2 regions of the Aureimonas sp. OT7 genome follow, and region 1 is predicted to be linked to the other one. Evidence: predicted binding sites of a transcription regulator. Region 1 holds the regulator's gene; the other holds the start of a gene.
The links. Region 1 encodes LexA, which represses DNA repair genes until DNA is damaged. Its sites were predicted from a motif close to TGTTCNNNNTGTGTTCNG; they were not measured.

Region 1 (3,508 bases):
TCGCGGCGGAACCGGCCCGTCATATCAGAAAAGCCGGGCTCGACTTCGCGCAAGGGGCCGTGCTGCTGCGGGCGGGCCTGCATCTGCGTGCAGGCCACGTCGCGCTTGCCGCCAGCGCCGGCCACCCGCAACTTCCCGTCCGGCGTCGGCCGCGCGTTGCGATCCTGGCCACCGGCGACGAACTGGTGATGCCGGGCGAAAGCACCGGCCCCGACCAGATCGTGGCCTCCAACGGGTTCGGCCTTGCCGCGATGGTGGAGGCCCATGGAGGCGAGGTGCTGGACCTCGGCATTGCCCCGGACGACCAGGCCGTGCTGGAGGCCCGGCTTGCGGAAGCAGAGGATGGCCGCGCGGATGTCGTCGTGACCATCGGCGGCGCCTCCGTCGGCGACCGGGACCTCGTCGCTCCTGCCCTTCGGGCGCGCGGCGTGGATCTGGATTTCTGGAAAGTCGCCATGCGCCCGGGAAAGCCGGTCATGGCCGGGCGCAAGGGCGCGCTGCGGGTTATCGGGCTGCCGGGCAACCCGGCATCCACGATGGTGGCCGCAACCCTGTTCCTGCGGCCCCTCGTCCGCTGTCTCGCGGGGCTCGGCGCCGATCCGGGTTTCCAGCACGGCGTCCTGTCGGCGGCCATGCCGCAGGGCGGCGAGCGTGCCGACTTCGTCCGCGCCCGGCTGCACCACACGGCAGAGGGCCTGCCGCAGGTAGAAGCCTTGCCACGGCAGGACTCCTCCCTTCTTTCCATCTACGCCCTTGCGGATGCGCTGCTGTACCGCCCGCTCGCCGCCCCCGCCGCGCAGGCCGGCCAGGAATGCCTGTTCATTCCCCTCGATTGAGGCGCCATGAAAGCTTGCAGAACACAACTGGAACAGCTAGGTTTGTTCTGGTTTTGTTTTTGATCGATTCCGGGGGCGGCACGTGCTAACGCGCAAACAGCATGATCTCTTGATGTTCATTCACGAGAGGCTGCAATCCGCCGGCGTCCCGCCTTCCTTCGACGAGATGAAGGACGCGCTCGACCTTCGGTCGAAATCCGGCATCCACCGCCTGATCACGGCCCTCGAGGAGCGTGGTTTCATCCGCCGCCTGCCCAATCGGGCGCGGGCGCTGGAAGTCGTCAGGCTACCCGAGTCGATGGCACGCGGCGGCCGGGCCGCCGCGTCTGCCCCGGCCCCTTCCAACGTCGTTTCGCTTGCCGAGCAGTCTGCTGCATCGGGTCTCGCCGCGCGCCGCCGGGTTGCCCCCGCCGCAAACGATGCCGATGCCGGCATCAGCGTCCCCGTCATGGGCCGGATCGCGGCCGGCGTACCTATATCCGCAATCCAGAACAACACCCATAGCCTGACACTGCCACCGGACATGATCGGCCCCGGCGAACATTATGCGCTGGAGGTTTCCGGCGATTCGATGGTGGAAGCCGGGATTCTGGATGGGGATACGGTCGTGATCCGCCGGGTGGATACGGCAACGCCGGGCGATATCGTGGTCGCGCTGGTGGATGACGAGGAGGCAACCCTCAAGCGGTTCCGCCGCAAGGGAACCGCCATCGCCCTGGAAGCAGCCAACCCCGCATACGAAACCCGGATATTCAGTTCGGACCGTGTGCAGGTGCAGGGGCGGCTGGTGGGTCTGATACGGCGTTACTGACAGTATTTTCCGCCGTCCCGTCGGTTTGCGCTTCGCCACCCTTCTTCCAGTATTCCGGCCATGCCGCCAGTCTGTGCACGTTCCATTCCTGCGGATCGGCCGGGATGGACGGCGTCAGCACGAGCTTGCCCCCATCACCGCGGGATATTGCAAGGGAGCCGGTCCGGCGCAGGCTGCGCAAGGTGACCAGCGTTGCGCCGCCGTTCGGACACCGTCCACGGCGAAGCGCCCGCGCCACAATCACAAGGTCTGCCTGCGCGCAGAGCCTGTCCGTCTCCTCTATGGAGTCGGTCCACGCCAGCCGGATGCCGGATGCGGTGGCAAGCTGGCAGGCAGGCGGTTCGCATGGTATCGGCCCATCCGCGTCGGGCGGACCGTAGCGGCGTTCCCACTGGTCGGCGATGAACCGGCCTGGACGCTTGCCTAGATGGGCAAGCCCCCCGGGCGCAACCAGCGCGACCTTCATGCCATCCTCGAAGATCAGGATATCCGGCGGGGCTTGCCCACCCACGGCAAGGTAGCCGCCCACGATAGCCGCCGGCAACGCCAGCCAACGCAGCGCGCTGGCCATGAAGCACGCAAGAAACAACGCAAGCGAGAGGGCTATCAGTGACGCTGCGGGCAAGGCCATGCCGCCCTGGTCGGGGAAGGTCTCGGCCAGAAAGCGCGTGACGACGAAGACCATGGACAGCCCCCATCCCATGACATGGAGGAATAGCGCGTCGAGGCCGAACGGCATTGTGAGCGCCGAGGCAAGGGCCGCCGGCATGACCCAGAAGCTGAACAGGGGCATGGTCGCCACATTGGCGAGGATGCCGTACGGCGCCAGCCTTTGAAAATGATACAGGCCGTAAGGGGCGGTCGCGGCCCCGGCCACCGCCGATGCGATGCAGGCGACGGCAAGCCACGCAAAGGGGCGCAGGCGCCTCTCTTCGCCGTGTGGCGTCTGCCACCGCCGCGTCAGCACAGCGGCCAAGCCAACCAGTGCGGCGGTTGCGGCAAAGGACATCTGAAAACTGGCCGTCAGGGCCGCATGGGGCGCGATCGCCAGGACGGCGATGGCCGCAAGCGTGACATTGCGCAGCGTCAGCGCCGGCTTCTCTGCAAGGACGGCAGCCAGCATGATCGCGATCATGATGTAGGAGCGCTCCGTCGCGACATTCGGTCCGGCGATCGCCATGTAGCTCGTCGTTGCCATCAGCGCCGCGACGGCACCCGCCTTGCGCGGCGGGACCAGCAGGAGGTTCGGTGGCACGAGAACGAGCAGGCTGCGCACGGCCGCCATCACGAACCCGGCCACGAGCACCATGTGAAAGCCCGAAATGGACAGGACATGCGACAGGCCGGTGATGCGGAAGATGGCGTCGATGTCGTCGGGTATGCCAGTGCGCTCGCCCGATATCAGCGCGGCGGCGACCGCCCCCTCCGCGCCCGGCAGGACCGCCCTGATTCTTTGGGACATGTCGACGCGAAGGCCGACGAGCCATTCGGCGAAACGCTCCGATAGCGACGATGGCGTTTCGCGAGGGACCGTGTCCGGCGGGCCCAGCGAGAAGCCGTAGGCTCCGACGCCGTCGAAGAAGGCGCCGAAGGCGAAATCGTATCCATCCGGGAAGGCCGGTCCGCTGGGCGGCCCCAGGCGCACCAGGCCGCGATAAATGCCGCCAATGGGGATAGGCTCGTGACGGCTGGAGACGGCGATGCGTATGCGTTGGGGCGGGCGCGACAGCACCGGCCTTTCCGTTGCCGCCAAAACCACGACGTAGCGCATCTTCCCGTTTTCATCGGCTTCACGCATCGCAACGCGCCCCGTCACGTAGACGGTGGCGCTGCCCGACAGGATCGTGGTCGGCGTCCGGGC
Region 2 (3,508 bases), 1.0 Mb from region 1:
GGCGGTCGAGCCGCTTTTCGACAAACGGATGGACGGGTTCTCCGTCGTCTTCCACCAGATCTCGATGCAGAAGATCGGCGTATCCACCATCCAGTCGCGCGCTGTCGCGGGGCTGGCCGGAACCACCTTCATATTCGCGCTTCCCGGCTCTCCCGGTGCCTGCCGGGACGCATGGGACGGTATCCTGGCGGCGCAGCTCGATTACCGGCACAGGCCGTGCAATTTCGTAGAGATCATGCCCCGGCTGGACGAGCACCTGCGACGGGGCGGCCGCTCGGCCTGACGCCCCCAATTACCGGCGGCGTTGCGGCTCGCCATCCGGCGGCCTCGGCCGCATATCGGCGGAAAGCACCATCGGCCTCAGAGAACGGACCAGCCCGGCCATTCCGCGATCCGATGTGATGGCGGCCACCGCATCGGCCTTGCGCGCGATGAGCCCCCCTGCCATCGGGGACCGTCGAAACGTCAGCCCCGCCCACAGAAGCGGCCTGTCCTGCCGCGCCACGCGGAAACGCGCCGCCCTGGAGCGTGCGCGGCCTTCGGCGGCGTCGGCGAGAAAGCTCGATACCTCGTCCACCCAGCCGGGCGCCGGACGCGCCCCAGCTTCCAGGAACAGGATCCAGTCTCCCTTGGCGGCGGCGATACAGGCCGGGAGCGGATCCTGCCGGACCCGACAGCCGGCATGGTCTGCCACACGGTGCGCTTCCGGGCCCATGCCCTCGTCCACCAGGACCACGTCACCGATCAGCCCTTCGACCGCACCGGGCACGAGGGAGGCAAGCGTGGATGCGATCAGGACGGGCTCTTCACGAGCTGCAATCAGCACGGACAACATGTCACACCGATAGAACATTCCGGCGCGGAAGGGAAATCGCAGGGGGTGCGGCCTCCTGCCGTCATTCCACCGACATCTTGTTCTTGATTTGTTCTCTTCGCGGGCCTATCTCTGGAACACGGCAACGGAGAACGGCCATGCAGCAGATCTCGACGGCAGACAAGGCAGCTTTCGGCCCCGGCGGCGTGGACATGGCGGAGCATCTCGTCCAGCAGTCCGGCGTGCGTGTCGGTTTCGAGCGTCGGCGCGGCCGGGGCGCGGGCGTCAATCCTTCGGGCCGCTACGAGCCCTTCTCCCGGGCGAGTTTCGACGATGGCTGGAACTCGCTGGAAGAACTGCCCCCCTTCAAGACGGAAGTTCAGGTCGAGCGACCGAAGACGATCATAACGCGCAACTCGTCTCCCGACATTTCATTCGACCGCTCCATCAACCCCTATCGGGGCTGCGAGCACGGCTGCATCTATTGCTTCGCGCGGCCGACGCACGCCTATATGGGCATGTCGCCCGGCCTCGATTTCGAGTCGCGCCTGTTCGCCAAGCCCAACGCCGCCGCCCTGCTTGAGGCCGAGCTGTCGAAGCCCGGCTACGAGGTGCGGTCCATCGCCATCGGAACGAACACCGACCCGTACCAGCCCATCGAGAAGAAGATGGGCATCATGCGAGAGATCATGGAGGTGCTGGAGGCCGCCAACCATCCGGTCGGCATCGTCACCAAGTCGGCCCTGGTAACGCGCGATATCGACATCCTGTCGCGCATGGCGGCCAAGGGCCTTGCCAAGGTGGCCTTGTCGGTCACCACGCTGGACAAGACCCTGGCCCGCACGATGGAGCCTCGCGCCGCCACTCCGGCACGGCGGCTGGATGCCGTCCGGCAACTCAGCGAGGCCGGCATTCCAACGATGGTCATGACGGCGCCCATCGTGCCGGGCCTGACCGATTCCGAGATCGAGCGCCTGTTGGACGCGGCACACGCGGCCGGCGCGCGCGAGGCCGGCTACGTGTTGCTGCGGTTGCCGCTGGAAGTATCGCCCCTCTTCAAGGACTGGCTGCTTCGCCATTATCCGGATCGCTATCGGCATGTCCTGTCGCTGATGCGCTCCATGCGCGATGGCAAGGACTACGACGCCGAATGGGGAAAGCGCATGCGGGGCACCGGCCCCTATGCCATGCAGATCCGCCGCCGCTTCGAGCTTGCCGCCCGTCGCCTCGGCCTGAACGAAAGCCGCACCGCGCTGCGCACCGACCTCTTCGTGCCGCCGCGCGGCAATGGAGTACAATTGTCACTCCTCTGATCACGGTTGCCTCCCCCACCCCCGAGGGAGGCTTGCGGAGGATCGGCTTTTGCGGGATTGCTACCCCGATGGCCTATCGCAAGACCGATTCTCCGCTCCAATCCAAGGTCGCTCCCGCACGACCGGACTTCGCACTCGAGGAAGAGCGCATGGCGCGCGGGGCGCGCTGCGTCGCCGGCGTGGACGAAGCCGGCCGAGGCCCGCTTGCGGGGCCGGTGGTCGCGGCGGCCGTCATTCTGGACGCAGCCAATATCCCCGATGGCCTGAACGATTCCAAGCAGCTCGACATGGCCGAGCGCGAGCGCCTCTTCGCCGAGATCATGCGCTTCGCCACCGTCTGCGTCGCATCGTCCAGCGCCGCCGAGATCGACCGTATCAACATCCGCCAGGCGACACTGCTTGCCATGCGCCGCGCCTTCGACGGCCTGTCCAGGCCGGCCTGCCACGTGCTGGTCGACGGACGCGACGTGCCACCCAGTTTCGCGCTGCGCGGCACGGCCGTGGTGGGCGGCGATGCACGCTCATTGTCCATCGCAGCGGCCTCCATCGTCGCCAAGGTCACGCGAGACAGGATGATGACGCGGCTCTGCGCGACATTTCCAGCATACGGTTTCAGCCAGCACATGGGCTACGCGACGCCAACCCACCTCGGCGCCCTGCGGGATAACGGCCCATGCCCCTACCACCGCATGAGCTTCCGGCCGATACGGCAAGACGACCCTGTCTTGCTGTAGGGCGCAAAAAAGGGCGGAGCCGAAGCCCCGCCCTGGACAGTTCGCATTTGCGGATGAACCCGGTCCGCCGACGCCGTAAAGTGTTCGCCCTCAGTTGAGACGGCGGCGCACTTCCTCGATCGAGCTTTCCGTCAGGCGGGTATCGGAACCCAAGTCCTTGTCCCGGATGATCCGCTCTGCCGCTGCAACGGCAATGTTGACGGCCGATGCGCGAACTTCGGCGATGGCATCCGCCTCGGCCTGCGAAATCTTCAGCTCTGCGGCCGCGGTACGGCGCGCGACGTATTCTTCCGTCTTGGTACGCGCTTCGGCCACGATGGCATCGGCTTCCCGCTTTGCGGCGGCGACGATGTCCTTGGCTTCGGCTTCCGCCTCGCGGCGGCGGCGCTGATATTCGGCCAGCTGCTGCTTGGCCTCTTCCTTGAGTTCGCGCGCCTCGTCGATCTCGGCCTGGATACGGGCCGCGCGATCGTCCAGCGACTTGGCGATGGTGCGATGCGTGTTCACGTACCAGAGCAGCACGAAGAACAGGATGAGGGCGACGAGTGCGAAGAAACTTGCGTCGAATGCCATTGGTCAGCCCTCCTTAGCGCGATTCGCGCACGGCGTTCGCGACATCCTCGCGCGAGACGTCCTTGCCGGTCAGT

Region 2: IGS74_RS08215 (PA0069 family radical SAM protein) is a predicted target of LexA. The motif match lies at 914-931, and genes of this name have one in related genera.

Annotation. Positions count from the first base shown of each region.
Region 1 is NZ_CP062167.1:2,736,322-2,739,829, forward strand. Features, by position in the region: gene glp (gephyrin-like molybdotransferase Glp) at 1-836, shown strand, start outside; gene lexA (transcriptional repressor LexA) at 919-1,647, shown strand; gene IGS74_RS13090 (ComEC/Rec2 family competence protein) at 1,589-3,508, opposite strand, start outside.
Region 2 is NZ_CP062167.1:1,701,336-1,704,843, reverse strand. Features, by position in the region: gene moaB (molybdenum cofactor biosynthesis protein B) at 1-283, shown strand, start outside; gene IGS74_RS08220 (hypothetical protein) at 293-826, opposite strand; gene IGS74_RS08215 (PA0069 family radical SAM protein) at 973-2,127, shown strand; gene IGS74_RS08210 (ribonuclease HII) at 2,196-2,861, shown strand; gene IGS74_RS08205 (ATP F0F1 synthase subunit B) at 2,952-3,434, opposite strand; gene IGS74_RS08200 (F0F1 ATP synthase subunit B) at 3,448-3,508, opposite strand, start outside.